Regions from separate parts of the Thalassotalea fonticola genome, predicted to be linked through region 3. Evidence: predicted binding sites of a transcription regulator. Region 3 holds the regulator's gene; each other region holds the start of a gene.
What was found. Region 3 encodes LexA, which represses DNA repair genes until DNA is damaged. Its sites were predicted from a motif close to TACTGTATNNNNATACAGTA; they were not measured.
Positions count from the first base shown of each region.

Region 1: the regulator LexA is predicted to act here: its motif matches at 6,119-6,138, upstream of dinB (DNA polymerase IV).
Region 2: the regulator LexA is predicted to act here: its motif matches at 7,274-7,293, upstream of RI844_RS09490 (DNA topoisomerase III).

Region 1 covers NZ_CP136600.1:1,939,237-1,949,613, forward strand. The annotation lists gene radA (DNA repair protein RadA) at 21-1,418, shown strand; gene RI844_RS07840 (S9 family peptidase) at 1,647-3,887, shown strand; gene RI844_RS07845 (MBL fold metallo-hydrolase) at 4,081-4,941, opposite strand; gene dinB (DNA polymerase IV) at 5,041-6,099, opposite strand; gene RI844_RS07855 (MaoC/PaaZ C-terminal domain-containing protein) at 6,211-6,981, shown strand; gene RI844_RS07860 (Crp/Fnr family transcriptional regulator) at 6,989-7,723, opposite strand; gene RI844_RS07865 (metal-dependent hydrolase family protein) at 7,913-9,367, shown strand; gene RI844_RS07870 (DUF4136 domain-containing protein) at 9,498-10,061, shown strand; gene RI844_RS07875 (hypothetical protein) at 10,370-10,377, shown strand, end outside.
Region 2 covers NZ_CP136600.1:2,325,785-2,336,161, reverse strand. The annotation lists gene RI844_RS09520 (DUF3541 domain-containing protein) at 1-1,026, shown strand, start outside; gene RI844_RS09515 (DUF3541 domain-containing protein) at 1,041-2,141, shown strand; gene RI844_RS09510 (DUF2986 domain-containing protein) at 2,157-2,321, shown strand; gene RI844_RS09505 (aminotransferase class V-fold PLP-dependent enzyme) at 2,376-3,494, opposite strand; gene RI844_RS09500 (PrnB family protein) at 3,491-4,669, opposite strand; gene RI844_RS09495 (Lrp/AsnC family transcriptional regulator) at 4,831-5,295, shown strand; gene RI844_RS09490 (DNA topoisomerase III) at 5,282-7,231, opposite strand; gene RI844_RS09485 (LacI family DNA-binding transcriptional regulator) at 7,338-8,348, opposite strand; gene RI844_RS09480 (sulfatase family protein) at 8,586-10,202, opposite strand; gene RI844_RS09475 (glycoside hydrolase family 3 N-terminal domain-containing protein) at 10,348-10,377, shown strand, end outside.
Region 3 covers NZ_CP136600.1:3,849,084-3,859,460, forward strand. The annotation lists gene RI844_RS15685 (cytochrome c oxidase assembly protein) at 1-185, opposite strand, end outside; gene ctaD (cytochrome c oxidase subunit I) at 198-1,733, opposite strand; gene coxB (cytochrome c oxidase subunit II) at 1,803-3,344, opposite strand; gene lexA (transcriptional repressor LexA) at 3,723-4,337, opposite strand; gene RI844_RS15705 (hypothetical protein) at 4,919-5,563, opposite strand; gene RI844_RS15710 (TFIIB-type zinc ribbon-containing protein) at 5,681-6,178, opposite strand; gene RI844_RS15715 (hypothetical protein) at 6,397-6,774, shown strand; gene RI844_RS15720 (hypothetical protein) at 6,847-7,377, shown strand; gene def (peptide deformylase) at 7,876-8,421, shown strand; gene RI844_RS15730 (alpha/beta hydrolase) at 8,853-9,611, opposite strand; gene RI844_RS15735 (DUF5916 domain-containing protein) at 10,234-10,377, opposite strand, start outside.

The DNA of each region.
Region 1 (10,377 bases), 1.9 Mb from region 3:
CTACAAGTCGGTTAAATTAAATCGTGGCGACAACTAAAATAAAAACAGCATTTGTTTGTAACGACTGCGGCGCTGACTTTCATCGTTGGATGGGCCAATGTTCAGAATGTAAAGCATGGAACACCCTAGCTGAAATCAAAATTTCGGCCAGTAAAGCCAAAAGTGCAAGCAGTAATCGCTCTGCTGTTTCAGGTTATGCAGGGGTAAGTGGTGGTGGTTCAAAGAAAATAAATGAAGTTGAAGCTACAGAAGCCGAGAAACAACTCACCGGCATTGGTGAACTCGACCGCGTTTTATGCGGTGGTGTCACAACCGGCTCAGTTAATATTATCTCAGGCGATCCAGGCGCGGGTAAAACTACATTATTATCAGATTTAGTTGCTCGTATGTCACAAACAACAGCTTCACTTTACTGTACTGCAGAAGAGTCATTGTCGCAGTTTAAAAACAGAGTAGATCGCCTAAAACTTGATTATAACGAAGATAATCTTTATTTGCTGTCTGAAACCAGTGTTGAGGCGATCATTGAAGAGCTGGAAGCAAAACAAATAAAATTTGCGGTTATTGACTCTATTCAAGCTGTTGTTACCGACAATGCGAATGGCAGCCCAGGCTCACCGTCACAAGTGAAAAGCGCCGCACAGGCGTTAACGCAATACTGTAAACAAAACAACGTAACCATGTTTCTTATTGCCCATGTAAACAAAAACAATGAAATAGCCGGCCCGCAAACCTTAGTACACATTGTGGACGCTTTACTGCATATCGATACCAATGATGGGCAAATACGTACTTTACGAGCTAATAAAAATCGTTTTGGTGATATAGATACCGTCGGAATTTTTAAAATGTGTGAACGCGGTATGCTCAGTGTTGATAACCCAAGTGAAATCTTTTTATCTGGTTCAAGTACTGAGTCACCTGGTTCAACCATTACCTGTATTCGCAAAGGTAACCGCAACCTGCTATTAGAGATCCAGTGTCTCACCACAGAGACCGAAGCAGAGTTTCCACAACGCGTTTGCGTTGGCCTGAATATGAATCGTATTAAAATGTTGACCGGCATTTTACGCAAACACACTAAAACAAAAATCTATCATGATACATTTTTTAATATCGTTGGCGGCTTAAAAATAGACGAGTCTGAAACTTGCATAGACTTAGCTTTAGTTACCGCCTTGTTAAGCAGTCTTAACGAGTTTGTGGTACCAAGAAAAACCTGCATTATGGGAGAACTTAGTTTAAATGGCGATGTTCGCCCGATAGACAGTGGTGTACCTCGTGTTAAGGAAGCCGCACAGCATGGCTTTACTGAGATATTTATCCCTTATCGTAATTACCATAAATCGATGGAGGGATTAGGTGCAAAAGTTACTGCGGTTAAAACTATTCATGAACTAATTGAGTTAATAAAGTAAACCGACTTGGATAGCTAACTCATTGATTTAAAAATAGTATCAAGCACTCATTATTCAGTGTTCAGGTTAAGTAAAATATAGGCTTACAAATTAACTGCCTATTAAATGTATAAATGTAGAATATAACTTCGACACAGCAGGGCTATACAGTTACACTACTCGACAATTTTTTATCGTTACTCCCTAGTGAACATGTATATATTTTCAGCTTTAAAACACTCTTGTCTTATGGTTTGCACCATTGCCTTATCTTCTGTATTTTCGGTGTCAGCGCAAGTACCATTTACCGTTGATTCTTCCTCAAAATTGACCATTGAGCGAATTTATTCAGCGCCATCTTTAAATGGCCCGACATCGAAACAGCTAAAATATTCTCCCGATGGCAGCAATGTTACGTATTTAAAAGCAAAAGAAACGGATAATAACCGCTTCGACCTTTGGCAATATAATATTGCCGCTAATACTCATGAGTTGTTAGTAGACTCCGATAGCATATTTTCTGGCAAGGAAGAGTTAAGCGATGAAGAAAAAGCCCGCCGTGAACGCCAAAGAGTCTATGGCAGCGGTATCATAGAATACGTTTTATCTAATGATGGCAAAAATATACTATTCCCAATAAATGGCGATCTTTATTTATTCTCATTAGCAACAAAAAAATCTCGTCGTTTAACGTTAGATCAAGCTTATGAAACAGATATAAAATTCTCGCCTAAAGATCGTTATGTTTCGTTTATTAAAGAGCAAAACATTCACATTATCGATTTAAAGAATAATACTCAAATTCAACTCACTGAAGATGGAGGCGGTACCATTAAAAATGGTATGGCCGAATTTGTTGCTCAAGAAGAAATGGACCGAATGACCGGTTATTGGTGGTCACCCAATGAAAAACATATCGCATTTTTACAAATAGATGAAAAAACTGTAAAAACGGCGATTCGCAATGAAATTTATGCCGAAGAAGTAAAGCTTTTTGAACAACGCTACCCGGCAACAGGCACTAATAACGTTGAAGTTTCTTTGCGTAGTATAAAGTTAAATAATGAAAAAATTACGACTTATAACCTAGGTAAAAACAAAGATATATATATTGCTCGAGTTAATTGGCTACCGGATTCAAAAACGATCAGCTATCAATTACAAGATAGAGCTCAGCAATCGCTAAAACTGAATTTTCAGGGCCTAACGGCTCGTCGAGCTCGCACTATCATTGAAGAAAAGTCTGCTAACTGGATTAACCTTAATGACGATTTACGCTTTCTTAAAAACTCAAATCAGTTTATTTGGGCTTCGGAGAGAGACGGTTATAAGCACCTATATTTATATAACTATCAGGGCGAGTTAGTGTACCAGTTAACTAAAGGTGATTGGGTAGTTGATAGGTTAGTAACTGTAGATGAACAAAAAAACTGGTTATATTTTACTGGCCGTGCCGATACGCCTATTGAAAAGCATTTATATAAAGTAACGCTTGATGGTAAGTCACCAGAGCATGTAACTCGTATTTCCAAACGTAGCGGTTTTCATAAAGTTGCATTCGCAAATGACAAACAAACTTATTTAGATGATTTTTCTAATATAGCTACCCCACCACAATTAAGTTTGCATAAAGCTAATGGACAAAGAGTAACCTATTTAATGGAAAATAAACTCGATGCTACTCATCCTGTTTTTCCATTTCAACCTACCTTGGTACAACCTAAGTTCGGTTCGATTAAAGCTGAAGACGGTCAAATCGACTTATATTACAAATTATATACACCGAAAAATTTAGCGCCGGGTAAACGCTACCCAGTTATTGTTAATGTTTATGGCGGTCCACACGCACAAAAGGTGACTAATACTTGGGAAGGCGCAAGCATGACCCAATATATGGTAGATAATGGTTATGTGGTTTTTCAACTCGATAATCGCGGTTCAAACTATCGTGGTACAGCGTTTGAGTTTGCTATTTATAAGGAGCTTGGCAAGGTTGAATTAGATGACCAAATAAGTGGCGTAAACTACCTGCATACTTTACCGTATGTCGATAAGGAGCGTATTGGCATTTTTGGTCATAGCTACGGCGGCTATATGGCGTTAATGGCACTATTTAAAGCGGGTGATTACTTTACTGCAGGTGTTAGTGGCGCACCGGTTACAGACTGGATGTTGTATGACACTCATTATACTGAGCGCTATTTAAGTCACCCTGAAACAAATAAAGTGGGTTATGAAGCAAGCTCAGTATTTCCATACGTACAGCAGTTTGATGACAAGAATAATTCATTGTTTTTATACCACGGTATGGCCGACGACAATGTATTGTTCACCAATACCACCAAGCTTATCAAAACATTACAAGATGAGAATAAAATTTTTGAGTTAATGACCTACCCTGGCAGCAAACACAGTATGCGTGGTAAAAAAGTTAAAACGCATCTGAATTATTCAATAATGAATTTCTTTGATCGTAAGTTGAAACAGTAAAAACAAACGGCAAGAAACGAGAGGCGAGAAACGAAGAACAATGAGTCCCCTCTTTCCATTACCTGCGCTCGTTTCAGGATCTGCACATTAAAAGCAGATCCTGACCTCCGTCAGGTAGGAATTTAGAAAATCAGGAAGGAAACAAGAAAGTCAGAAAGCTAGAAACAGTAGTTTTGCTCTTCGTCTCTCGTTTCTATTCGCCCTTCAAATCAGTAATCAAGGTTTTAAGCCAGCGCTCTTCTGAGATAAATTGCCAAGCCCAATCTTTATATTTATCGCCAATGCCATTGGCGATTATCTCGCCGCTGTCAGCACCTTCTTGTACAGCGGCATCTACTTTATTTACTGAATATTCAACCATTTCGATAAAATCCATTAACCCTTTCATATCAGTTAAAGAGCCATGTCCCGGAATAATTTTTACATCTGGTGGGAATTTATTGCTTAAACTCTTAATGTTGGCTAAATATCCCTTTACTGAGCCACCAGCATTTAAATCAATATACGGAAAACGCCCTTGAAAGAGTAGATCGCCCATATGCAAAACATTTGCCTTTTTAAAATACACCACAGAATCACCATCGGTATGGCCATTTGGCAAATGCATCACTTGAATCTCTTCACCGCCTAAATAGATGGTTACGCCGTGTTCATATGTAACAACAGGTAAATCTACACCTGACTTTTTATTATCCTCGTTCACTCGTTTACGTACATTACTATGAGCGAATATTGGTGCTTCTTTACCAAAGTGGCCATTAGAGCCAGTATGGTCACCATGATAGTGAGTATTAACTATGTATTTTAACGGCGCTGATTTAATACTTTTCATGGCCGCTTCAATCTTAGCCGCTAACGGGGCAAATTGATCATCAATCAGTACTAGACCTTCGTTTGTTGCTAACACGCCAATATTACCACCAGAGCCAGTAAGCATGTAAACACCGCCAGCGACAGGTTGAGCTTTAATTTCAACGGTTGAAAAGTCTCTGGCTGCATGCGAAGGTAAAGCCAAGCTAAAAAGTAAGGCAATTAACAAGGATATTTTTTTCATAGTGTGATCTTATTTAATATTGAATGACAGCTCTAAATATGGTCATAAAACATAAAAAAATCAAAAATAAGCTGTTATTTATATAATAAAAATAACATCTTACAACGGTAAGCTTAATTGTGGAGAGTAAACAACGGCTTGCTTTTCTGGCGCAAAACCAACAGTTAAACCTATCAGCCGTATTTTTTTACCATTTCCTCTGGCAACAGCCTCTTCAAGTAAGGGTTTAAATAGCTCAACATCCAAACTACTTTGGCTTTGCTCTACCGTTGTTTGGCTAAAGTCAGCAAATTTAACTTTGATCCCTTGTTTAACAATATCCAAATTCTCAACTTTGGCGAGTCGTATTAAAAACTTAGGTAGTAAGCCTTCAACAACTTCCAGGCAGCCATTAACTTGTTGAATATCTTCATTAAGCGTTGTTTCAATCGCCAATGACTTTCTAATTCTACTGGTCTCTACTTCTCGAGTATCGATACCAAAAGCGCGTTTAAATATAACAGGGCCAAATTTTCCCATTAATTTTTCCATTGTAGCTGTATCAGTTTTTCTAACATCGGCGCAGGTATATAAACCATAGGCATTTAATTTTTCTAGTGTTTTTGGTCCGACTCCGGGTATTTTTTTTAAATCTAATGTTTCAACAAATTCATTTACTTTATCTGGGGGCACTACGCATTGACCGTTGGGCTTGTTTTCATCAGAGGCAATTTTGGCGATAAATTTATTTGGCGCAACACCAGCTGAGGCAGTCAAGTTAAGCTCTTGATAAATTTCGATTCTAATTTTTTCAGCAATCAAAGTTGCACTACCATTACACTCAGTGCAATCGGTTACATCAAGGTATGCTTCATCTAATGACAGCGGCTCAATTTTATCAGTATAACGAGAAAAAATTTCTCTAATATGGCTTGATGCTTCTTTATAAGCTGACATGCGACCGGGCACAAGTTCAAGATGGGGACATAATTGTAATGCCCGCCCTACAGGCATAGCTGAACGTACACCATAATCACGGGCAAGATAATTACAGGTTGCAGTTACGCTACGCGGGCCTTTACCAGCAATTGCAATTGGAATATTAGCCAAGGCAGGATTATCACGCATTTCAACGGCAGCAAAAAAACAATCCATGTCTATATGAATAATTTTACGCATACCTTCTCCTTAAACGAAACACTGTATATAAATACAGTTTACGTAAAGTTACGTACCGATGCAATAAATATTCTGTTAAGCTTCATACCTTAATCAAAAGTGTAGATAAAGATGTATCAATATATAAAGCTGCTCGCCAAACGGCCACAAAGAACCTTTTTTAACGAATTCAGTGTTGAATTTGAACAAAAAGCTATTCGTGCTAAACAGATAACTCAGTTCAGAGCGCTTTACCATCTCGAGCAAACAATAGACCTCCCCATCAGTTTTGCATTTATTGCCGGTTTTAATGCGCTGTTAAAAACATTTTCACATAAACACTTTGCCTTTTCACCGCTGGGGTTAATACATTTAAAAAGTGAATTTGATAAAACACTTGAGATAGACTTTCAACAAAGTTTTAAAATTATCAATAAAGTCAGGCAAGATCGTCGCCACCCCATGGGGAAGATAATCGTCATAGAAACACTGTTTTATCAAAATGAACGTTGCTGTTTGATCAACAAGAATACTTTTTTGAAAAAGCTTAAATCTGATAAAAGAGAACGAATGAGTAAACAGCAATCGTTTGTTGGTGATACTAATTTCATCTTGAACCACGCTAAGGCACTTGCATACGCTAAAGTGAGTAATGATTTTAATCCCATTCATATTAATAACAAATTAGCCAAACTTTTCGGTTTGCCTAATGCCATTATGCATGGTGTTTATTTAGCACACTTGGTTCTAATTGAAAAAAACATTGAAACCAACAAAGTAAAATTCGACTTTAAGAAGCCCTGTGTTTTGCCTTGTGCCATTGGAATATTTTCAGAGGGTAATGAACATCAAGTATTTTCTGGCAACGAACAATTGCATTTAAGCATCAAAGTATTTGACTAAAATATACTTACTGTTCAGTGATGGATGGTGAGTAGAAGGTCAAATTCGCATTAATTAATAGATCATTAATGCCCTGTACATTGAGCAAATAAATTTTTCTTCGTACTATTTCAACCAACCCTTGATTAGCAAATTCATTTAATACCACATTTACTCTAGGCCTGGTTACATCAGCCAGATTTGCAAGTTGCTGCTGGGTGATGGTGAGCATAGGTGTTACGCCATTAATATCGACTTGTTTCGATGCAACATCTAATAATGCAAAAGCAACTTTTATTGGGATTGAAAATTTTTGGTTTAAAATACCTTTTTGAACAAGTGGCAATGTATTCTGTTTCAAGATAGAAAACATTAATTTATATATCTCAGGTTGAGTACTCGCTAATTCGAGCATATGGGTATCGGTTACTTTTAAAAACGTGGTGTCTTGTAAAAAATCTGCATTTATCGATTCTTGCAAACGATAATCCATCAACTTGCCATAATAAAGAAAATCGCCCTTGCCAAGTAATTTATAGGTGAAATGATCAAAATCAGAGGTGCGAATAGAAATAATCACACTGCCCTCTAATAAATAAAATAGTCCGTCATTAGTTAAATCAGAAGTTAAGTGATAGTAACCTTGCTGACGCTTTACTATCATCCCTGCTTGCACAATAGTTTGTTTAAATTCGTCACTTAAATCGCATGGCCAACACACTTCATTTAATAACTCTGCGATTTTTAAATTTGATATAGACAATTAATTACACTCTCAAACAATAAACATTAAGTTAACACCTACAAATGTCCCCATGGGAACAAAACTAGATCGTAACCTGTTTAATAATAGCTGCATCAAAACACAACTCAATGTTTTTAAACAGCTACTTTCAATTGCCTTGTACAACATTGAGCTACTTTATAAAATTAGTTTTAAAAGGAACTAGCGATGAAAGTAAGAAATGTAAGTAAATTAGCCGCTTTAGTATCTGCAGCATTATTATCAACAACAGCAATTACCCCTGCAGTAATGGCCGCCGGCGGTGGTAGTGCAGCACCAGCTATCAGTTTAATAGCAGAAGCGGGTAATACTTTATTTACCAATGTTAATGTTTTTAATGGTACCGAAAACAAACTATATAAAAACTTAAATGTTCTAGTTGAAGGTAACAAGGTTGTTGCTATCACCGAAAAAGATATTAAGTCCGGTAAAGACACTATAGTAATTGATGGTAAAGGCAAAACATTAATGCCAGGCCTAATCGATGGCCATGCCCATATTATGATCAATGCTCACTTTGACACTGTTGAAAAGAACATGGACCTTACTGACATGGCTCTTCGTGCAACGTTAGTTACTGAGCGTTTCTTAATGGATGGTTTCACCACAGTTCGTGATATGGGTGGTCCAGCATTTGGTTTAATGCGTAACATCAATGATGGCCATGTTGTTGGTCCTCGCATTTATCCATCTGGAACATTTATTTCGCAAACATCTGGCCATGGTGATTTTCGTGACCGTAACGATGCGGGATTTTCACCATCAACAACTGGTGATTTGTCAAACTTCGAAAGAATGGGCATTGGCGCTGTAGCAGATGGTAAAACCGAAGTATTAAAAGCGACACGTACTAATTTACGAAACGGCGCCACCCAAATTAAGATGATGGCTGGCGGTGGTGGTTCATCACGCTTTGATCCTATGGATACCACACAATTTTCTAAAGAAGAAACCTGCGCCATTGTTGAAACAGCAAAAGATTGGAACACTTACGTTGCTGCGCACGTATTCACCGATCGTGCGATGAATCGTTTAATGGATTGTGGGGTAAAATCATTTGAACATGGTTTCTTTATGAACGATGAGACTATGAAACGTATTTCAAAAGAAGGCGTTTATGTAGTACCACAAATGTGGGGCTTATCACCAGACCTAGCGAAAAACCCACTAATGCCAAAAGATAAACTGCCTATGGTTGCAGCTCTTCAAGCAAAATTTGGTGACTTCGGCGAACGCTTAATTGAAAACGATGTAAAAGTTGTATTCGCATCTGATTACGTAGGCGTTCATGAAGATGCAGAACGTGCTCGCCGTTACGAAATTTACTGGCGCGGTCAAGCTTTCAACAATAACTTTGAAGTGTTAAAACAAATGACTTCAACGGCTGGTGAGCTAATGGCACTATCAGGACCCCGTAACCCTTATGCCGACGCTGGAAAACTAGGTGTTGTTGAAGTAGGCGCCGCTGCTGATTTAATCTTGGTAGACGGTAACCCGTTAAAAGACTTAGGCGTTATTGGTGCAACTGATAAGTGGTTTGACGCTGATCCCGAGTACAAGCAGATTGATACCTTAAACGTTATTATGAAAGATGGTGTTATTTATAAAAATACTATCAAGTAACTCTAAAGTTACTTCTTACATTAAAACAGCGACTTAGGTCGCTGTTTTTTTGATTAAAATTTATAGCGGTATGAAAATTTAGTATTATTGGTCTATATATAGTAGTAACTAATCAAAATTTGGTATAAAAATGCACCAACTAACATTTGTTAAAAGCCTTCTAGTTTATACATTTACCTTAATACTACTTTTTGGCTGTGCCAGTACGCCATCAACAGTAGACTATGATACTGACACTAATTTTAGCCAATTCAGCTTTTATCAATTAGCTGATACTACGACAGATACATCCGGACCTAGCGATCAAATAACCAGTGATCGTATTAAAGAAGCCATTAATGCACAGCTAACACTTAAGTCTTTATCTTTAGTTGAAAAGGATGGGGACTTACAGGTTAATTATTTTACTACATTAGAGCAACGTGAGAAGAAATCATCTTTTAGCATAGGTATAGGTGGTTCAAATCACAGTAGTAACTCTTCTACTGGTGTTGGAGTAGGAACAACCATACCTCTGGATTCAAAGTTCAATACTTATATTCAAATTACTATTGATATGCATCATCAAGGAAATCTTGTATGGCGAGGGTTTGATGGCTTTGAAGCTGAGCAAGATATCAGCCCTGAAGATAAACAAAAAGGCATTAATGAGGTTGTCGCTAAGGTATTAGCAAATTACCCACCGAAAAAATAAGGCAGAGCAATACAAAGTCACTTAAACATATCACTACATTAGAAGTTAAGTTATTTAGTAAAATCATATAACCAATTGATATAACCTAATAACCAAATAAGGTTTATCATTATAAGTCTTAACATTGTTTATATCAATTCCACTGATTTAGTGCTCTACTTTTTAATGAGGAAAAAAGGATAAATACAAGGCATAAAATTTTATAAGTAGTTTTTCTACTTAAAAATTTTATAACGCAGTAGTTATTCATTTTAACCAGTAAAAATGAGCAGATAATTAATGGACTTCGTATCACTTATTGGTAATTTATGACTGT
Region 2 (10,377 bases), 1.5 Mb from region 3:
GAACAAGCACTTAGTTATGATGAAGTTTCACAGCGTATAAAAATGACTTTTGAAAATAATTTATATCAGCTACCACCAAGAACTCAGGGGCATTATGGTATCCGTTTATTTCGAATGACGGGTGATAAAAAATACCTGCCCACAGCTCTTTATGATTATTATGTGGTAAGCGACAGAATGCATACCATAGTGCCTTATTTAAACGATGAGGGATTTATTGCAACAAGCTCAAAGCGCTTAACTGATGCAATGAGTAAAGGTACCCGCGGCAAAGCGCGTCGAAAAGCTTTAAAGAAATTTCCTGAGTTTATATTTTATGCCGATGAATTACTTCGCTATAGCTCTCGTTTAGATGCTTTTGGTGTTGAACTGCCAGAGACAGTGTTAAATACGTTAAAAGAATATGACTTTTTACCCGGCTTAACCGATAAGACCATGATCAGAGCTTGGGCTGCACAACTCGCTAATTATGTTTATTGGTTAAAGCAATTAGGCATTGCAGATTATTCAAAGCAGTACAAAAAAGCTTTTTTAGAGGCCTATCCAAATAAAGAAGATGCAACGCTTAGTAAATGGCATTTTAGAAACAAATTATACGGCTTGACCCACTTTATTTTTGCCGCATCAGGTTACTATCAGCACTATGTATCTACCGAGGAATTTGGCTGGATTTTAGATTATTTTGCGGCAAATCAACAACGCGTATTAAAAGATGCAACCGATGACATAACCGCCGAAGTTGGTATTAGTTATTTACTGATGCAGAAAAAAGACCACCCATTAGTTACTGAAACTAAAGATCGTTTAGTTGCTGCGTTTAATATTGAGGCTGGTATGGTGCCATCAGTATCTGGAAAAATAGACTTAGCTTCTGGCGAACACCGCAACGTTCTGACTTATATGTTATTTACTTGGCCAGATAAAATGACTGAAGGGCCTTATTTTCATGAAATTAAGGCAATGCAACAATACTTGCCCACTCATGATTTTGAAGATTATGAAGATGAAACTGACGGTGACCGTTAATGGAGTAAGCTAAAATGATTATTTCAAATAAATTATATACCACTATATTCGTAGCTATTGTTTTTTGGTGTGTTTCCTCAGTATCTGCCAATGACAATAAATATGTATTACCTAAAGAGACGACCAATAAATACTTAGCCACAGCTGATCGTATACGTAACCATTATGACAGCAATTACGTAAAGCTTAGCGGTAGCGCACAAAATCATTATGCAGTGCGCATGTATCGCTTAACCGGTGAAAAATATTATGCGCAGCAATCAGGATCTGAGGTTTATCAAATTACCGATAGATTAAATTTTTACCTAGAAAACCTTGATTCAGAGGAATGGCGAGATGGCCAAGCTCAATCAATGATCGATGCTTTATCTAACACTCGCCGTGGCAAGCTTAGGAAAAAAGCTTTAATGGGGACTGAGGATAAACGTTTTGCATTGTATCTTGTTTATCAAATGGCTAAGTTAGATGAATATGGCATTAAGCATCCAGGTCATGAAAAATTTGTCGCCTATTTAAAACAAGCAGGGTTACACGATTTACTGATGTCAGCTGATTTTATTCATGCTTATGCGGCGCAAGTGGCTAACTATGTTTATTGGTTGAAATATACCGGAGTGGTTGATTGGACCGCCGATTTAAAACCAGCCTTTGAGAACGCATACCCTGATGATAAGGACGCTGAGTTAAGTAAAAATCAATTTAATAATAAACTCTATGGGCTAACGCATATTGTTTTGGCCGATAGCAATTACTATCAGCAAAATGTCAGTGCTAAGGCGCATGCTTGGATATTAGATTACTTTAAAATGCGCCAAGATAGAATTGTTGAAAAGAGTAAAGAAGATATTCAGGCTGAAATTGGTTTATGTTTCTTGCTTGCCGAAATTGATGAACATCCGACGTTAAATGCAATGAAGAAGGTGATAAACGATGCTGTCCATCCAGATAAAAACATGGTGTTATCGATTAGTGGCAGCGATAATTTAAGTTCAGGTGAGCACCGAAATGTATTAGCATACGCTTTGCTGAATTGGCCGGAGAAACTGCATCAAGGGCCTTTCTTAATGAAAGATAAAAAAATGAAAGCAAATTTGCCATTAGTCTATCAACAATAATTAATTAGATAAGTCATGAACCGTAAAAAGAAAGTAAAATCAACATTGAAAGCCCAGCTTAAACGCTCAAAAGCCAAGCTGAATAAGTCTAATAAACCTAAATATATTTCGAAAGCGGAACGGGCAAAATTAGAGCTTGAACAGCAGGAAAATATAGGAACCGGTGAAGTGGAAGAGTAATGTACAATTGTTGGCTCGAGTATAATTGTTCGAGCCGAAATCGCAATCTACTCGTTAATAATTTTGCTTAACAACATCAATAAAGTGTTGGATATCTTCAGCACCATTATAAATATGGGCCGATACTCGCATACCTAAATGTCGCGCATCCACGCTTATGTTGGCTTTAGCCAACGCGGTCATAATTGCTGTTTGCTTATTTTTAAAGTCTAAAATCACAGTGCCGCTGCGGCTATCTTTATCTCGGGGGGATTTCACTTCAGTATCAAACTCATCAACAATTAAGTCGATCATAGCTTGGTTATGATCTCTTACTACTTCGGCTCCTAAATTGGCAAAGTAAGCTATAGAATGGCTTGCCAAGGCAAACGGTGTAATAGATGGTGTACCACCCCAAAATTTCATTGCTGATTGATTATAATTAAAATTATGAATATCAAACTCAAATGGATTTTCATGGGAAAACCAGCCAACATCTTTAGGCTGGCACTGTTCAATGATTTCTGGGTTTACCCATAAATAAGCTGCACCCGGGCCACCACATAACCATTTAACGCTAGAGCCAATCATGAAACTTGGGCGGATATTTTCTAGGTTTAACGGTATTACTCCTGCAGATTGAGCAATATCTAATACCGATATTATGCCTAGTTCGTTTGCAAGTGATATTACTTCATTAACAGGCGCTAACTGACCTGTGTTGGAATAGGCATTTGAAACGAATACTAAATCAACGTCTTTGCTTAAATGCTGCTGCCAAAGATTGGCATCGGTAATGTCTAATGTTTTATCAATAAACTTAATTTCAGCGCTTTCTGGTAACGCTTTTTGCAATGCAAAGCCCATACTGGGAAAGTCAATTTCGCTCATTAAAATAGTAATGTTAGGCTTATTTAAAGATGCCAGTGACATTACAATTTTTGTTAAGCTACTTGATAAATTTACTTGTGGGCAAAACTGCTCAACCGGTGCATTAAACAATGAAGACAATGCTAATTGAAAATTGTTTATCACTTCCAGCCAACTTCCCCATGGCTCAGTACCACAGTTTTGCCATGGCGTTAAGAAACTGTCTTTGAAGGCTTGCTCAAGAGTTACTAAAGGTCGACCTACAGAATGGTTTAATAGGTAGTTACTGTCTGCTAGTAAAAAATCATTTTTAAACTGGCTCATGTTGATTCCACAATACTATTTTTAAGTGTTTCAATATCAGCATAACGCGTACGAATATCATCACGTTGATGCGCTGCCCTTCTGTCACGAAGCTTTTCTAATGAGTCTAATAATACATGCAATGGTGGACCGCTGGCGGTAATTTTTTCCATGTGTTGCTGGGCTATTTCAGTTGATGGCTTTGTGATATACCGTTCAACCAATTGATTATGGTGCTGTATCGCAGTTGTGCCATGCAGTTTACACACGTCTAAGAACAAGCTTAAATTTTCTTGATACCATGCTTGTTTATGACAAGCACTGGCGTCTAAAAAGTCATCCATTATGCTGGTACGACGCATGCAGTCACGAAGTATCAGCTGATCTTCAGGCATCATATATAAAAACTTATCAACTAACATTTGCGAATATGAAGGCTCATTAGCAAAACAAAGACCAAGCTGTAAATCTATAACATTAATACCAGCAAAGTCCCCAGCATTGGCACCACGATACACTTCTTTACCCACTCTGTATGGTTTGTAATATGGGCGCACGCAATTAAAGAAACGATCTGTATCGAGTTTTTCAAATAACAATTTATTTGAGTCAATTACATCTTTTAGGCCTTGTTTGGCAGAAGTTAATAAATCAGCCGTGATAGGGTGTGAAATACCCAAGGGCTGAATTTTAATTAACGCATCAGCAGCGCGTTTATACGCTAGAATTGCTTTGGTGTTGTAATCGATAAACACCTTTTCATCTTCTAAATGAGTAAAGCGTTTGTAGTTGCCGTTGAATGCTTTGTTATGAGTGGTTAAATGTGCAGTGGCAAATCGCGGCGTAACGCCAATTGAAGCGCCAATATGCATGGCAAGAGCAGAAGCTTCAATTAAAGGAGACGATTGCTCTCTTGATGGCTCGGTGATCTCATGACGTCGACAAGCCGCCATATAAAGGCCAACGTTACCTAATAAATCAAAAGCATTATCAAAACCGTTATCAGTATTACCTTCATCGAGTAATGGCAATATTAAAGAACGCCCTTCCGTTTCAAGTTGCTGCTTAAGATCATCGCCAATATTCATGACATTTGCTTTATCATCTTGCTGCCAATAAAGGTGTTCTAGTTCAGTGTTTAAATCACAAAAGCTGGTTCTGATCCAGTGATCAAATGCTTGGGAGTTTGCGGTCACATTCTTATCCTGTGTTGCATGACTAATTATGTTAATGCTAGCAGAATGATAAAGCAGTAATTCGCTATAATTCTGCTGTATATATTGCTTGAATGGTGAGATTAGATAAAAAATGTTACTATTTCGATAAATTCAACTAATTTATTCGAGGTTTTGTAGTGATTTTAGATAAAAAAGATAAAGTGATAGTCGAAAAGCTACAACGCAATGGCCGTATATCAATGTCAGAACTTGCACAGGAGGTTAGCTTGTCTGATACCCCTTGTTTAAGAAGAGTCAAAAAATTGGAGCAAGCTGGAGTGATCGAAGGTTATCAAGCGTTGATTAACAGGCAAGCTCTTAATTTAAACGTATTGGTATATGCCTTTGTACGTTTAAGTGCTAATTCAGATAAGTTGGCTGATCAATTTGAACAAAATGTCGCAAACCTAGAACAAGTTCTAGAGTGCTCCGTAGTTACCGGCGCTTATGATTACCTGTTGAAAATTATTGCCGAAGATTTAGAGGACTATGAAAGCTTTGTTAAAAAATCATTAGGCAGTTTAGACTTCATCGCCACTATTGAATCAACAGTGGTGCTCAAGCAAACCTTTTCTAGAAACACCTTGCCAGTTAAACCGTTTTAGCGAGTTTCTTTTTACGGTTAAAGCGCTTCTTTTTAAAACCATTAACAGGCTTGCCTTTTGGCAACTCACTGAACGATAAGTTGCTTGCCTGGCTAACCATACTTTCTATTACAGACACTAAAGGTGACATGAAGCTTTGATAGTTACTTTTTTGCTCGCAGATCGCATTTAGTGTAGCCTCCCATTGAGCTGTCATATCTGGGCTTGTTGCCATTGCCGGTAAGGCATCGATTAAAGATTTTCCGACTAATGTCGCTTTTATTTGCTTACCTTGGCGCTGTAAAAATCCACGCTTAAATAACAACTCAATAATACCTGCGCGGGTTGCCTCGGTGCCTAAACCATCTGTATCTTTTAATATTTTCTTTATTTCTGTATCGGTAACATAGCGAGCAATTCCGGTCATCGCTTGTAGTAGTGTGGCATCGGTAAAGTTTTGTGGCGGCTGAGTATTTTTTTCAACAAGCTCTCCTTTTTGGCAATGCAAAATATCGCCTTTGTTGAGCGCCGGTAATCTTTGTTCTTCTTGTTCATTAGAGGTAATTTGTCTATTGCTAAATGTTTCTGAAGAAGATTTTTTGAATAAAACCTTCCAACCTTGCTGCAAAGGGTTTTTACAATTAACCTTAAAAACTCCGCCACTAATATCTAATGAAAGTTTAGTTTGTTCATAGGTAAACGCTGGAAAAAACTGTGCTAAGTATTGACGCACAATCAGCTGATAAATATTCTTTTCAAAAGAGTTTAAGTTAATATTGTTGGCTGATTTTTCTGTTGGAATAATTGCATGGTGCGCGGTTACCTTTTTATCATTCCAAGCCTTACTGACTACGCTCTTATCTGCGTTTTTTGCATGCTCGGAAAAAGGCAATGTTGACTGTGTTAACATACCAATAATTTGCGGCGCTTGCATTAATTGCTCTTTGGGTAAGAAGCGACTGTCAGAGCGAGGGTAAGTGATAAGTTTGTGTTTTTCATATAATCCCTGACAAATATCGAGTACCAATTTTGCATTCATTGAGAATGCTTTTGCCGCGTCTATTTGTAAGGCCGATAAATTATAGGGTAACGGTGCAAATTGCTTTTTTTGCTCTGTTTTAATATCACTTACCACTGCTGGTTTGTTGTTAATTCTCGCTACCACATTTTCAGCAAGCGCTTTAACCAGTACTCTGTTTTCATCATCCATATAAGGCTGACAGGCTGCGCTTGGTTGCCACTTTGCCTTAAATGTTTCACCGTCTTGTGTTTTAATATTAGCTAGTACTTGATAAAAAGGTTTACTCACAAAATTGTCAATTTCATTATCACGGGCTACCACTAACCCTAATATTGGCGTTTGCACCCGGCCCACTGACAAGACGCCTTGATAACCGGATTTTTGCCCTTGTATGGTGAAGGCTCTGGTTAAATTGATACCGTAAAGCCAGTCGGCTCTTGATCGAGCTAGAGCAGAAATCGATAGGGGAATAAATTCTTTATTTGGTTTTAGTGTATTTAAAGCCCGCTTAACTGCCGCTAGGTTTAAATCACTAATAAGTAAACGCTCTATCTTGGCCTTTTTAGTTTTGCTTACTTTTAAGTGATCTATGACTTCATCAACCAGTAATTGTCCTTCGCGGTCGGGATCTCCGGCGTGTACAATGACATCGCATTGCTTGACCAGCTTTCTAAGAACTGTGAGTTGTGAGCGGGTTTGGGGTTTCGGCTTTAACTGCCAAATTGCAGGGATAATGGGTAAGTGCTGCATATCCCATTTTTTATATTTTTCATCGTAGGCGTCGGGCTCTACTTGCTCAAGAATATGTCCAATACACCAACTAACGACATCGCCATTACCTACTTCAATAAAGCCTTTTTGTTTTTTATGAGGTTTAGGTAAGGCATCAGCAATGGCGCGACCAAGGCTTGGCTTTTCGGCAATGTAAAGTTTCATCAAAATTCCATTATGCAAACGACTATTTTGACAATAACATTTAACTGTGTATTTATACAGTTAAATGTTGTCGATACTACCTACATTTGAATTTTATTCGAAATGACTAAAGTTTAGGGCTGGTTGAGTTTCTTAACACCAACTTACATTGAAATTTACTTTGCACATCATCAAATTCTTGCTTTTTAATATGGCGAATAAGTTTTTGCACTGCGTGCTTGGCAATATCATAAATAGGCTGTTTAACTGTAGTTAATGAAGGCCAAATTTGTCGAGACACAGGAGCGTCATCATAACCAACTACCGATAAATTAGCCGGAATATTAATATGCATCTGTGCCGCTATTTTTAATACCGCTGCTGCCATATAGTCATTACTGGCAAATATAGCCGAAGGTTTATGATCTTGGGTAAGTAATTGTCTTGCGCAAACTTCGCCTGATTCAAAGGTAAATTGCCCTTGCTTAACTAATGCATCATCAACGTTTATATTCATCTCATTCATTGCTTCTAAATAGCCTTCATAACGTTTATGCGTTGCCCCAAAATCAGGGTGGCCTTTTATTATTGCAATATCAGTATGTCCTAATGAAATTAAGTATTTAGTAATTTCATAAGCGGCTTGCTTATCATCGGATAAAACATACGGCGATGAATGTTCTTGGTGAAAAGGTGAAATTCTGACAAAAGGTATATTATTTTTGTCTAATAAGGCAATGATGTCTTCGTTGTCACATAAAGGATGAGTTAACAGGAAACCATCCTGACTGGAGTGAGTTATTATTGATTCAATATTATCGATTAAATTTTCATTGGTATGATCACAAGGTAATATTTGCAAATTGTAGCCATCATTATTGGCCTGCTCAATAGCACCATTTTGCAATTCTAAAACATAACTTGGATTTGGATTTGAGTAAAGCAACGTTAGAATAAAAGAGTTTTGGCCGCGCAGGCCTCGCGCTAAAGGGTTTCTTTTAAAGTTTAATTCAGCAACGGCTTTATTAACTTTATCTTGCATAGCCGGGCGCACATTAGGTTCATTATTAATAACCCGAGACACGGTTTTTACTGAAACACCAGCTAAACTAGCAACGTCTTTTATTGTAGATTTCATCTTTACTCACATGTTTTTATTATAAAATAAATAACTTAAGCTTTTTTTGATTCCGTTATCTGCCTCGGAAACAAATAATAGGGGATTTCCCTTGCTTTGTTTTGCTAGTCAATACCACTTCGAGTTTATTATATATCTTTAATTACAATATTATCAATTGATAACGATGTAATTATAAAATAAAAAGGCCTGCGATTAATGCAGACCTTTGATGCTGGGGAGAGCTTTTTTAATGGGTTAATCTGCTTTTATTTTCTTTTTATCGTGTTTCATAAAAGAGCGTAATCCTTCATCCGTCTCACTTTTTTCCCATTGCTTTGGAAACTCAGCCGCTTTTGAACGAGAGCCTTCACGATATACTGCACCAGAGCTGAATTTTTCCGTAAATGGCACCGTGTGTTCACCTTGATTATTAGCTAATCGGTCAAATAATTTTTTACGCATTTCAACAATTACTGGTAAGTATTTTTCATCGTTAATTAAATTGTTCATTTCACGAGGATCATTTTTTAAGTCGTATAACTCTTCAGTATCCCAAATGCCGTGATATTGAATTAATTTATAATCATCTGAACGTAGAGCAAATGTTGTTGGTGTAGAAGGGTAATTAAATTCCCAGTAATATTCATATAAGAAATCGTTACGCCACTTGCCTTCAGCTTTGCCTTGGGCAATATTTAAGAAGCTTTGTCCATCAAAATGCTCAGGTGCTTTAACGCCGGCCATATCTAATAATGTTGGTGCAATATCAATGTTAGCCACCATTTCTTCTACTACTTTACCAGCTTCTAAATAACCTGGTGCATAGGCAAGTAACGGTACACGCATAGATTCTTCATAAGCATTACGTTTATCGATTAAGCCGTGTTCGCCAAACATAAAGCCATTGTCACCCATTAAAATCACTGTAGTGCTGTCTGTAAGATTATTTTCATCTAACCATACGAGAATACGCCCTAGGCTATCATCAACTGCCGAAAGTGCACGATGGTATTGTTTTTTATAAGACTGAACGTCTAAAGAACTATGGTAAGGAAAGTCAACGCCATGCCAACTATTACGTTGGTTTTGTACCCACATTGGCTTGCCTTTTCGGTTTTCGGGCGTATCAGCTTGGCTTTGTGGTACAGGTAATTCATCTTTTTCATATTGGTTTTCATGACGTTTTGCCGGCGCAAAATTTGAGTGAACCGCTTTATGTGACAAATAAACCATAAAAGGTTTTTCTTGATCGACATTATCTAGCCAATCAATTGTGTAATCAGTTAACTCATCTGTAATGTACTTCGTTTGTGGCACCCGTTTGCCATTAACATTAAAGGTATAAGGTTTGCCATTTGGTTTCTTTTTCGGGTAATAAATTCCTTGTCCAGGAAAACTTAACCAGTAATCGAAACCTGGTTGAGGCGCATCATTTGCACCATGACCAGCATCTTCACCCATGTGCCATTTTCCAACAAATGCAGTTTGATAACCTTGTTCTTGTAAATATTGAGGAAAGAAAATGGTTCCTTCACGTGGCGGCTTATTATTATCAACAACCCCGTGGTTATGCATGTATTGTCCGGTTAAAATTGATGCACGACTTGGAGAGCAAAGCGCAGTGGTCACGAACGCGTTCTTAAAATGCACACCTTCATTAGCAAGTTTATCCATGTTCGGTGTGTCAAGGATCGGGTTTAGAATGCCTAATTCATCATAGCGTTGATCGTCTGTTAAAACATAGATTATATTACGCTTTTGTGCTTCAGCAGCCTGTACTGCACTTATCTGGCTAAATAGTGCCACACAAGACGTGATCCCTAATATGAGGGGGCGACTTTTATTACGCAGTGCTTTTGTTATATTACTCAATTCAAACTCCAATGTACCATTTGATTCCCTAGTGTGAATGAAATGCAAAATTAATTGTAAAGAACGTGCAAACATTAAATACCTTATTGACACCGTTGTCAATAAGGTATTTAATGACATTACTTAAAATAAAAGAAAAACTCTTATGAAATTACCTTTTGTATTATCAATTTTA
Region 3 (10,377 bases):
CCATCTTCATTAACGGTTGCAGCAGTGTTTGCTGTTTTACCGTTTAACCCAGTGATATCACAAAACACATCGTATAAAGGTACCAAAGCAAAGCCAAAAGCGAACATAGCAAATACAGTAACAACAAGTTTCGTTACTCCTTTTTTCACTTTTTTGTTCATTGGCTGTGCCTGATCTTTAGTCATGTGTTTTCCCTATTACTTAATTTCCGGTGGTGTTGAGAATGTGTGATAAGGCGCAGGAGATGGAACTTCCCACTCTAAGCCTTCTGCACCATCCCAAGGTTTCGCCGGCGCTTTCTCACCGCCACGAATACATTTGATCACCAACACTAAGAATATTAGTTGTGACAAACCAAAGGCAAAACCACCAATGCTCACCCACTTGTTAAAGTCAGCAAATTGTAGGGCGTAATCTGGAATACGACGTGGCATACCAGCAAGGCCTAAGAAATGCATAGGGAAGAACAATAAGTTTACTGAAATTAGTGAACACCAGAAATGGAATTTACCTAACTTCTCGTTGTACATGTTGCCTGTCCATTTAGGTAACCAGTAATATGCTCCGGCATAAATAGAGAACAATGAGCCGGTAACCAATACGTAATGGAAATGCGCTACTACAAAGTAAGTATCATGATATTGAAAATCTACCGGCGTCATCGCCAACATCAATCCAGAGAAGCCACCAATAGTAAATAAAATCACAAACGCAATTGAGAACAACATCGGTGTTTCAAAGGTCATAGACCCTTTCCACATTGTTGCTACCCAGTTAAATACTTTAACCCCTGTTGGCACGGCAATTAACATGGTGCAGTACATAAAGAACAATTCACCAGCAAGCGGCATACCTGTGGTAAACATGTGATGCGCCCATACAATAAATGACAGGAAGGCAATCGATGATGTTGCGTAAACCATAGAGCTGTAACCAAATAATTTCTTACGTGCAAACGCAGGAATAATGGTTGAAACAATACCAAAGGCTGGCAATATCATGATGTAAACTTCAGGGTGGCCGAAGAACCAGAAAATATGCTGGAACATTACCGGGTCACCACCACCGGCAGCATTAAAGAAATCTGTACCAAAGTAGGTGTCGGTTAATACCATAGTTACGGTACCCGCGAGCACCGGCATAACGGCAATTAATAGGTAGGCAGTAATGAAAAAGGTCCACACAAATAATGGCATTTTCATGTAAGTCATACCTGGAGCACGCAAGTTCATAATGGTAACAACAATGTTGATTGCCCCCATAATTGACGAGATCCCCATAATATGAACAGCAAATACGAAGAACGCAGTACTACCATTTGAATACGTTGTCGATAGAGGTGCGTAGAACGTCCAACCAAAGTTAGGTCCGCCACCTTCCATAAACAATGAAGACAATAAAATGCCAAAGGCAAATGGTAATATCCAGAATGACCAGTTATTCAAACGAGGCAGTGCCATATCTGGAGCACCAATCATCATAGGTAACATCCAGTTAGCCAAACCGGTAAAGGCTGGCATGATGGCGCCAAATACCATGATCAAACCATGCACTGTGGTCATTTGGTTAAAAAAGTCTGGTTCTATTATTTGTAGGCCGGGCTGAAATAGCTCGGCCCGTATTACCATGGCCATTGCGCCGCCCGTAAGCAGCATAATGAATGAGAACCATAGATAAAGGGTACCAATATCTTTGTGGTTTGTTGTGTATAACCAGCGCTTAATGCCAGTCATTTTATGATCATGATGATCGTCTTCATGATGATCTAGTGTGTCTGTTGCTGTTGTCATAATCATTCCCCCTTATTTGGCTACATCTTTAGCTTGAACCATATCACCGGTGCTATTGCCCCAGGCGTTACGTTCATAAGTAATTACTGCGGCCATCTCTTGTGGAGATAACTGTGCAGCAAAGCCCATCATGGCAGTACCTGCTTTACCATCGGCTACCATGCTAATGTGTGCATTAACATCGCCAGTGGCAATGGGGCTACCTTTTAAGGCTGGGAATGCTGGTGGCATACCAGCGCCTGAAGCTTGGTGACAAGCGGCACAACTGGTGTTGTATACTGCTTCACCTTTGCTCATCAACTCATCCATAGATAAGTCGTCTAAACTAACTTCTGCTGTCTCAACGGCTACTGCTTCTTCAACCGCTGCAGCAGGTGCCGCGTCAGAAATCGATGCGCCATCATTACCTGAAACTGCAGCCTTAACATCGGCAGGTTGTACTGCTTGGCCTGTGTTGTTATCCCAGGCGTTACGCTCATAAGTTACAACGGCAGCAATTTCTTTAAGTGATAATTGCTTGCCATAACCTTGCATACCTGTACCAGAACGGCCATTGAAAACTACATTAATGTGATCGCCAAGTTTATCTGCACTTGTTGCCATTTCGCTGCCTTTAAGAGCAGGGAATGCAGGAGGTAAACCCATACCTGTAGGTTGGTGACATGCAGCACAGTGCGCGGCATAAGTTTGTTCACCCAGTGTCATTAATTCTTCCATAGGAAGTTTAGCGGTAAGCGATTGTGCTTCTGCTTCCGCGGCTTTAGTCATGGCAATTTTTTGCTCATTAATCCAAAGCTCGTAATCAACTTCCGAGCGAACATCAACAACTATCGGCATGTAACCATGATCTTTACCACAAAGCTCAGCACACTGGCCGCGATAAATACCTGGTTCATTTACAAGTGTCCAAGCTTCATTGATGAAACCTGGGTTAGCATCTTGTTTAACTGCAAATGCTGGTACCCACCACGAATGGATTACATCATCGGAAGTGATCAAGAAACGAACTTTGCGGTTTACTGGGATTACTAATGGCTTATCTACTTCTAAAAGATAATTTTCATTTGACCACTTTTCGCCATTGTCACCTTCACGGTTATCAAATTGTGATTTAGGTGTAGACAAAACACTGTAAAACTCAATATCTTGATCAAAATATTTGTAATGCCATTTCCATTGTGAACCAGTAACCTGAACGGTGATATCAGAATTACTGTTATCTTCCATATTAATTAATGTAGTGGTCGCAGGCCATGCCATACCGATAAGGATTAAAATTGGAATCGCGGTCCAAAGAATTTCTACTTTGGTGCTTTCATGAAATGTGGCAGGTTTTGCCCCTTTGGACTTTCGATGGAATATCATTGACCAGAACATAGCGCCAAAAACAACGACACCAATTACCGTACAAATCCACATTACCAACATATGCAGTTCATAGACATTTTGGCTGACATCTGTCACCCCTTTTGTCATATTCAGTTGCATATCTGCCCAAGCTGAACTGGAAATTAAACTTCCCAACAACAGCCAACCCAGGTTACGTCTCTTCACTCGACATCTCCTCTGCTTTATTAGCCTAGAAAATACAGAAATAAGGACAAGATACATCTTTATTCGATGTCTCTAATTTCCGTAATTTATTTTTATTATTGTGTTACGTAAAAAACCTACATCGATGAATGGGGTAGGGAGTCTACAGTGTAATATTTGTATATTATCCACTCTAGAATTACTTAATTTTTAAACAAGGTCTAGTGCTTTGTTAGAAAAAAGTTAATTTTTTTAATGAGAAATCTGTAGAGCAAATACTACTAAATTTGAATGGGTTAGGCGAAATTAAAGGGGTGCAGGCAAAAGAAAAAGGCTAAATTAAATAAATAATTCAGCCTTTTTGTAGTTCGTTTTTTGTACTGGTAAAGTCGCTATAGACTACATCCAGTCAGCACTACGAATAACACCAACAGCTAGACCTTCAATATTGAAATGTTGGTTGGCTAAATCAACAACGATAGGTGAAAAATCTTCATTTTCAGCATGTAAATAAACCACATTACCGTCACGTTTATAGCGCTTTACGGTGACATCATCTTCAACTCGAGCAACAACAACTTGCCCATTTTGAATATCAGTTGTTTGATGCACCGCTAATAAATCACCGTCTAAAATACCAATATCCTTCATGCTCTCGCCATTTACCCGTAATAGGTAATCAGCGGCAGGATGAAACAGGTTGCCATCTATTTTGTAATGCTCTTCAACATGCTCTTGCGCCAATATTGGTTCACCGGCGGCAACTCGGCCAATTAATGGTAAACCTTCTTCTTCAATATGCTCTTCGGCTAAACGAATGCCACGAGAAGTACCTGGCAACATTTCGATAAAGCCTTTTTTAGCGAGAGCCTTTAAATGCTCTTCAGCCGCATTCGCCGACTTAAAACCAAAGAAGTCAGCAATTTCAGCACGCGTAGGTGGCATTCCGGTATCGGCTATCTTTTCTTTAATGAGATCAAATATTTGTTGCTGTCTATTGGTAAGTGGGCGCATATTATTTTTGAGTAACCTGTTTTTCTGTACAGTACATTGTACTGTCAGTATATACAGCTATAAATTAAACGCAACTTATTATTTTTAAATACTAATTTGTGTGTGTGGTTTCCAGTTCCAATTGATATTTTGTCCAGAGGGGGGAAATTGCATATTTAAGTCAATTCCCAACTATGCAAAGTAGGAATGTTTATAAAGTATTGTTATATTTGACTTTATATGGATGGTCTATGTGAAATAGGAGCTGACAGTAAAAATACTTTATGTTGGGTGAGCTTATAAGCGCGATAACGGTGAGTAGAGTTACATAGCACTAACCAATAGGCATCATTGAGAGGTTTAAAAAAATGAAATGTGAAATTTGGTTCAAGGCCCTTATATGCTCCCATGCAGGCTATTGAGTAAAGCAACCAATGCCCAAGTTTGCACCTCGATCCGTCCCTTCAGTGCCATGAGCCACCATTCGATATTAGAAAAACACTCCGTCATCCCATCATGCTTTTGGATGGGATCTCCTCCAGTTTTAAGGTGACTTCATCCGGCAGGTTTGTGCCATGAACGGAAGTATTGAACGAACCAATTTAGCCATTAATGATTTCGACATATAGGCTTTGTATATCATGTTTATTTAAATCTTTTACTAATTTTTGAGTATATTTTGCGTATATTTCGGAGTCGGGGTTTAAATTCAATATTTTGAATAATGGAATTAGCGCTTTTTTTAAATGAGATAACTTAATTTCTAAAGGTACTTTGTCAGTTCTTCCAAACACATAAAAAACATGCTCATATTTTTTTGAATAATCTATGTACTCAGCACAAATAGAATACCTTTCAGCCTCTATCAAGTATTCATACGTAGGGTCAAAAGTTAGTTGGGCATATTGCTTGTTTGATAAGTGATATTGATAAAAAATGTCTAGGACTTCATTACCTAAACCTAAGTATCTACAAATACTTGCAAAGGTTTTAAACTTTTCCTTTGTGGGATCAGAATTATACTCTTTTAAAGCTATATTTTTTCTTGCTACCAGCTTATCTTTTGCGTCAGGGTATACCTTAGCAAGCTCACCCCATGTAGATAAACCAAATGATAATCTAACTCCCGCCCATTCACTACTCTCAGAGGTATTGTCAAAGAAGTATACAAACTTATCTAATGCTGATTGATATTTTTCACTGTAAAAATCACTTACGCCATCGGTTAAAACACTCTTTAAATCCATGTAGCAGCTTCCTATAAAAGTAAAAGCCTGTACAAGAAGAACAGGCTAAAATGATAGCTTCAATATTAAATTAAAACACAATACTGAATGGCGGGTTATCGCTCAAAGCCGACTATTCTAATAATCATCAATAATATAAGTAGCCATCTCAAAAACTGATGCTAACCGATTTTCACCATTTCGCATAATTCTATGAAGAGGAGCGTCAATATTGGGTATATAGATATCGTTCTTCATTTCAATTCTAAGTAAAGCTCGTTCACGTTCCGTTAAATGATTTTCATGAAGTTTTTCTAATTCAGCGGTATCTAACCAAATACCAGCACAACCAGGACACTCATCTATTTCTAAGACTTTTAATGGACTAAAATACCGTCTCATCATTACTGTATTTTCACACTTAGGGCATTTAATCCTCTCTTTTTCGTTCAGAGAAGTGTTTTTGAATTGTCTTAGATGTTTTACTAATGCGGAACCACGAACACTTTTAGGGTCTTTAAATTTATCCAATTCAGAGTTATCAAAGAATGCTCCACCGCAGCTTTCAGATATTTCAATTTCCATACCGCCAACCTTAATGGTTTTAAGTTGAGTACCTGTTCTTGGGCATTTCATTTAACTGCTTTCCTTGTTCATTTGAATTTAAACTACGTAATACTGAAAGAGACACAACTTCAGCTATCATCTCTCAATATAGCCTCTGGGCGACCTTAATCATTTGTAAATATACAATACATGATGTTATTGTAAAACCACAAGTTTTTAGTTGTCGCCACGGTCGGCTTTGAGCGAACAGCAGACCTTTTACACCTAACAAATTAGCCTACGAGAAAATGGAAGTTATCAAGTTATACACCCAGCCCAAACATGACCGAAAACCATTTTACGATGGTGGCAAAGGTGCACCGTATAAATTTAAATGCCCTGTTTGCAAAGCTAAAAATATTATACCGTTCGAGTCATTGTTACATGCTACCTGGAACTGGAAAGAAGATTTTTCAAAAGAAGAGTTACTAAATATCCAAAACTTGTTTGGCTTCGGTCCAACAGGGAATTCTCATGAAGGTGGATGGACTTGTATTAACTTTGTTTCTTGCAAAGGATGTAGTGAACAATTGATTTCATATGTTGGTTTTAACGAATACTACAACTCATTGTATAGGCTGACTGAACAAGGCTTAGCACATATTAGAACCGATAATTTGACCTAACACTTTGATTTAGTTAAGGTCAGATAAGAGCGAACAGCAGCCCGTCAACAATCTATTCATGGATGATTATCAATGAAGTATTTATTATTATTTTTAAGCATAATGCCATGTTTATCGATGGCTCAAAATCAGTTAATTGGTGAGTGGCATTACGACAGTGAAAGAACACTTTCTGAACTGGATTTATCTAATGAATATTCAAAAAAGATAAAGAAGTGCTACGAAGTGAAAATGTGTGGAGATGGTTTTTATGTCTTTGATGACGAATCTTATGTATTCACCCAATTAATGACAAGTGGAAACAAAACTATTGAAGGTACTCACAGTTACTATAATTATAAGGTTTTAAGCTCAAATGCTGAATTAATAACCATCCTTCATAAACCAATTGATTTTAAGTTCTACTCTGAATTAAAAGACGACAAATCTAAAAAGAAATTGAACGAACTTAACGAGCTATTTAGAAAGGCAAACGATTGGGAAGAGGTTGAAGAAACAGCACCCCTGGAGTTTAAGTTTTTCTTAACAGACAACGGCAACACCTTCTTTTTTAAGTTCCCTAATGGTCAAAAAGAGTATTTTTACCGAAAAACAAAGCAATAATATCAAGTCTTCACTGGCAGGTTATGGCACAAACCAGCCCCTTTGAGGTCTGGTTTTTCAATTCAGAAATCTTCCGCTTTGTATATGGACACCTCCATTTCCGCAAGTATTACATTATTACTCAACTATAGGTTAGTGAGAATAATTTCTAAGTTCATTATCATGTGAATTTATCTATTAATATTATTAGAAACTCTATCGATTACAGACTAACAATTATGATCACTAGAGTTTATTTACGAGCATTAATAATAAGTTGAATATATAGCAAATGATCACGAGCACTTATACAATGCAGTGGATACGTTAAATAAAGGTTGAACTAGTTGTGGATGAGAAAGTAATTAAATTCGAATTTGAAAAGCTCAATAAAAACAGTATTCGGTATAAAGAGGTACCTGAAAACGGAATGCCACCTGTTTTGGGGTCTATCTACGTGCAAAAATGGTTTGCGGGCGATAGTAAAAATATTGAAGTGACAATTAAGACTAAGGCAAAATGAATCAAGCTAAAAGCAGTACGTATTCCATTGCTCAATTAGGCCATGCGGTATTAAGACAAAGAGCGGCTGAGGTTGAAAATATACTTGCCGATGAATGCCAGCAATTAATTAATCAAATGATGTTGGCGGTGTCAGAAGCCGGAGGTGTAGGTATTGCCGCGCCACAAATTCATCACAGTGTGCGCATTTTTATTATGTGTTCTAAACCCAATGCACGTTATCCCGACGCGCCCTTAATGGCACCAACAGCAATCATTAATCCTGAAATATTGCATTGTTCGAGTGAGAAAGTAAAAGGCTGGGAAGGTTGTTTAAGTGTGCCGAGTATGCGTGGCTTAGTGCCAAGGCATAGTCAGATCACTGTACGTTATTTTGACCAACAAAATAATGAACATAAAAAAGAATTTACGGGTTTCATTGCACGTATTTTCCAGCATGAATTAGACCATTTGAACGGGCTAACTTTTATTGACCAATTGGAATCGACGAAAGACTTGATCAGTGAAGTCGAATGGTATCAGCAGTTCGCTAAGACTCCGTAACTCTAGGTGTTAAATAAACAACTTGAAGGTGCGGGTATTTTTTATTCGACAAATATCACCCTCACTTAAATGGAATATAGCCATTTTTGCGACCTAAAGCCCTCCTCACTGTGGCAGTAGTAGCACTTAACTTTATGATTTAAAATTAGAATTTAAGACAGGTGAAAACTTCATTTAGTAACATTCATAGTAACAATTACTAAAGAAATTTATAGTTATTACCTTAAAATCATCGGCTTAACCATCCTATTCAGATGTGGAAATAGCAGTTGAATCAATATTCAGGAAAAAAATTGGGAAATTAATGGCCGTTTTTACCACGATTGGAACTTAGGTTATGTATTGCGACCGTCACTAATGTGACAGGTGCGAAAATAAAACAATTAACTATTCGTTTCAGCTATTGCCACATATAGTCAATTGAATTAGTGCTATTTGGATTTCAAGTATTGATAAATCGCGTTTGCATATTCTGGGTGATCTGAAATATCGTTGTGCCCAGCCTCTTTTATGATCACCGATTGTTGTTGTTTTCCAAAAGCGGATATTAAATTCTCACTATGTTTTCTTGGGATCACCTGATCATACTCGGCCATTAAAATGAGTGGCAATGTTTCAATTTGTGCTACCTGGCCGAGTGAATTGTATTTATCTTTTAATAACAAAGGGAGCGGGAACATCCAGTAGGCTCCTTTAGCGACGTTTTCAATGCTGTCATAGGGAGTAACTAGAATAAGGCTTTCAATGTTGCGTCTTGCAGCAACATAAGTTGCGATGCCAGAGCCTAGACTGCGCCCCAAAAGAGAAATTTTTGTATGCTGCGTGACTAGTTGATCATATATATGTAAAGCATCGCTATACAAACCGTTCTCTGTTGGTTTTCCCATACTTTCACCATAACCCCTGTATGGGATCAGGTAAACGCTATAATTAGGTAGTATATTTTGGAAAAATGAGATGTTTTGCTCGATGGCTTCGGCATTACCACCGTAGTAAAGAAGCGCCTCATCTTGTTTTGGGTTAACTATCCAGCCTCTCAGTTCAATACCATTATTGGTAAAGCTCACTTTAGTTGCGTCAACGAACTTGTCACTTGGTTGTGGGAAATATAATAAGGCTCTTTGACCAAAATAGAGCCAAATACAACAAATAACATAGGCAACGAGTGTGGCCAATAAAATACTTTTCATCTCTCGATTTCTCCCAGCCTCTAACATTCATATCGCCACATTCCAGCAGAAATGGTGGAATATTGTATTTCATGTCTAGTCTCTACTGTAAGTAGTTATACTATTAAAACATAGCAGAGAGATAAAAATTTAAAGAGTTTATCTAGCTTTCAATCTCTTACAGGAATATATGTAAAAGGATTTCAGATAAACTCGTTAAAGTCATTACTGATTACAAGCTTCTTCCTTCCACTACTAGCATCTGCTTATGAGTTAAAGGCTCGAATTGTTGACTGAATTGACACCATCTAGCCATTTTGAATAACGGGCATTGCGAGCAGGAGAATTTTATTAGGATTTTCTAGCCCTTGTTTAACTTTGATACGAAGACATTTTAGAATATCAAGTTCAATACTGGTCAGTTCGCAAAGAAGACGCTAGCCATCGGTTTCTCTTTAGGTCAACTGAACGCTATTAGCTGACATTTTTTTTGCTCTGGAAATGCTAACTACTGCCACAGAACAGTCCAAAACATTAGAACAATTGATCTCATTTTCACCATCTTCAGGCTAGCTTACATTATAAGTATAGTTCTATAACATTTGCTCCCCAAAAACGCCATAAAAACAAATTACCAAAAGACCTAATACATGTAACGTATTTTAAACATTAATAAGTTAACATCTGGTTCTTCAAATTGAGCTTTAATGACATCGCCATGACTGGTGAAATGCTGCCCTTGTTCAAAGTAACTGCCATTTCTTGCGTACACTAAATACACATCTGA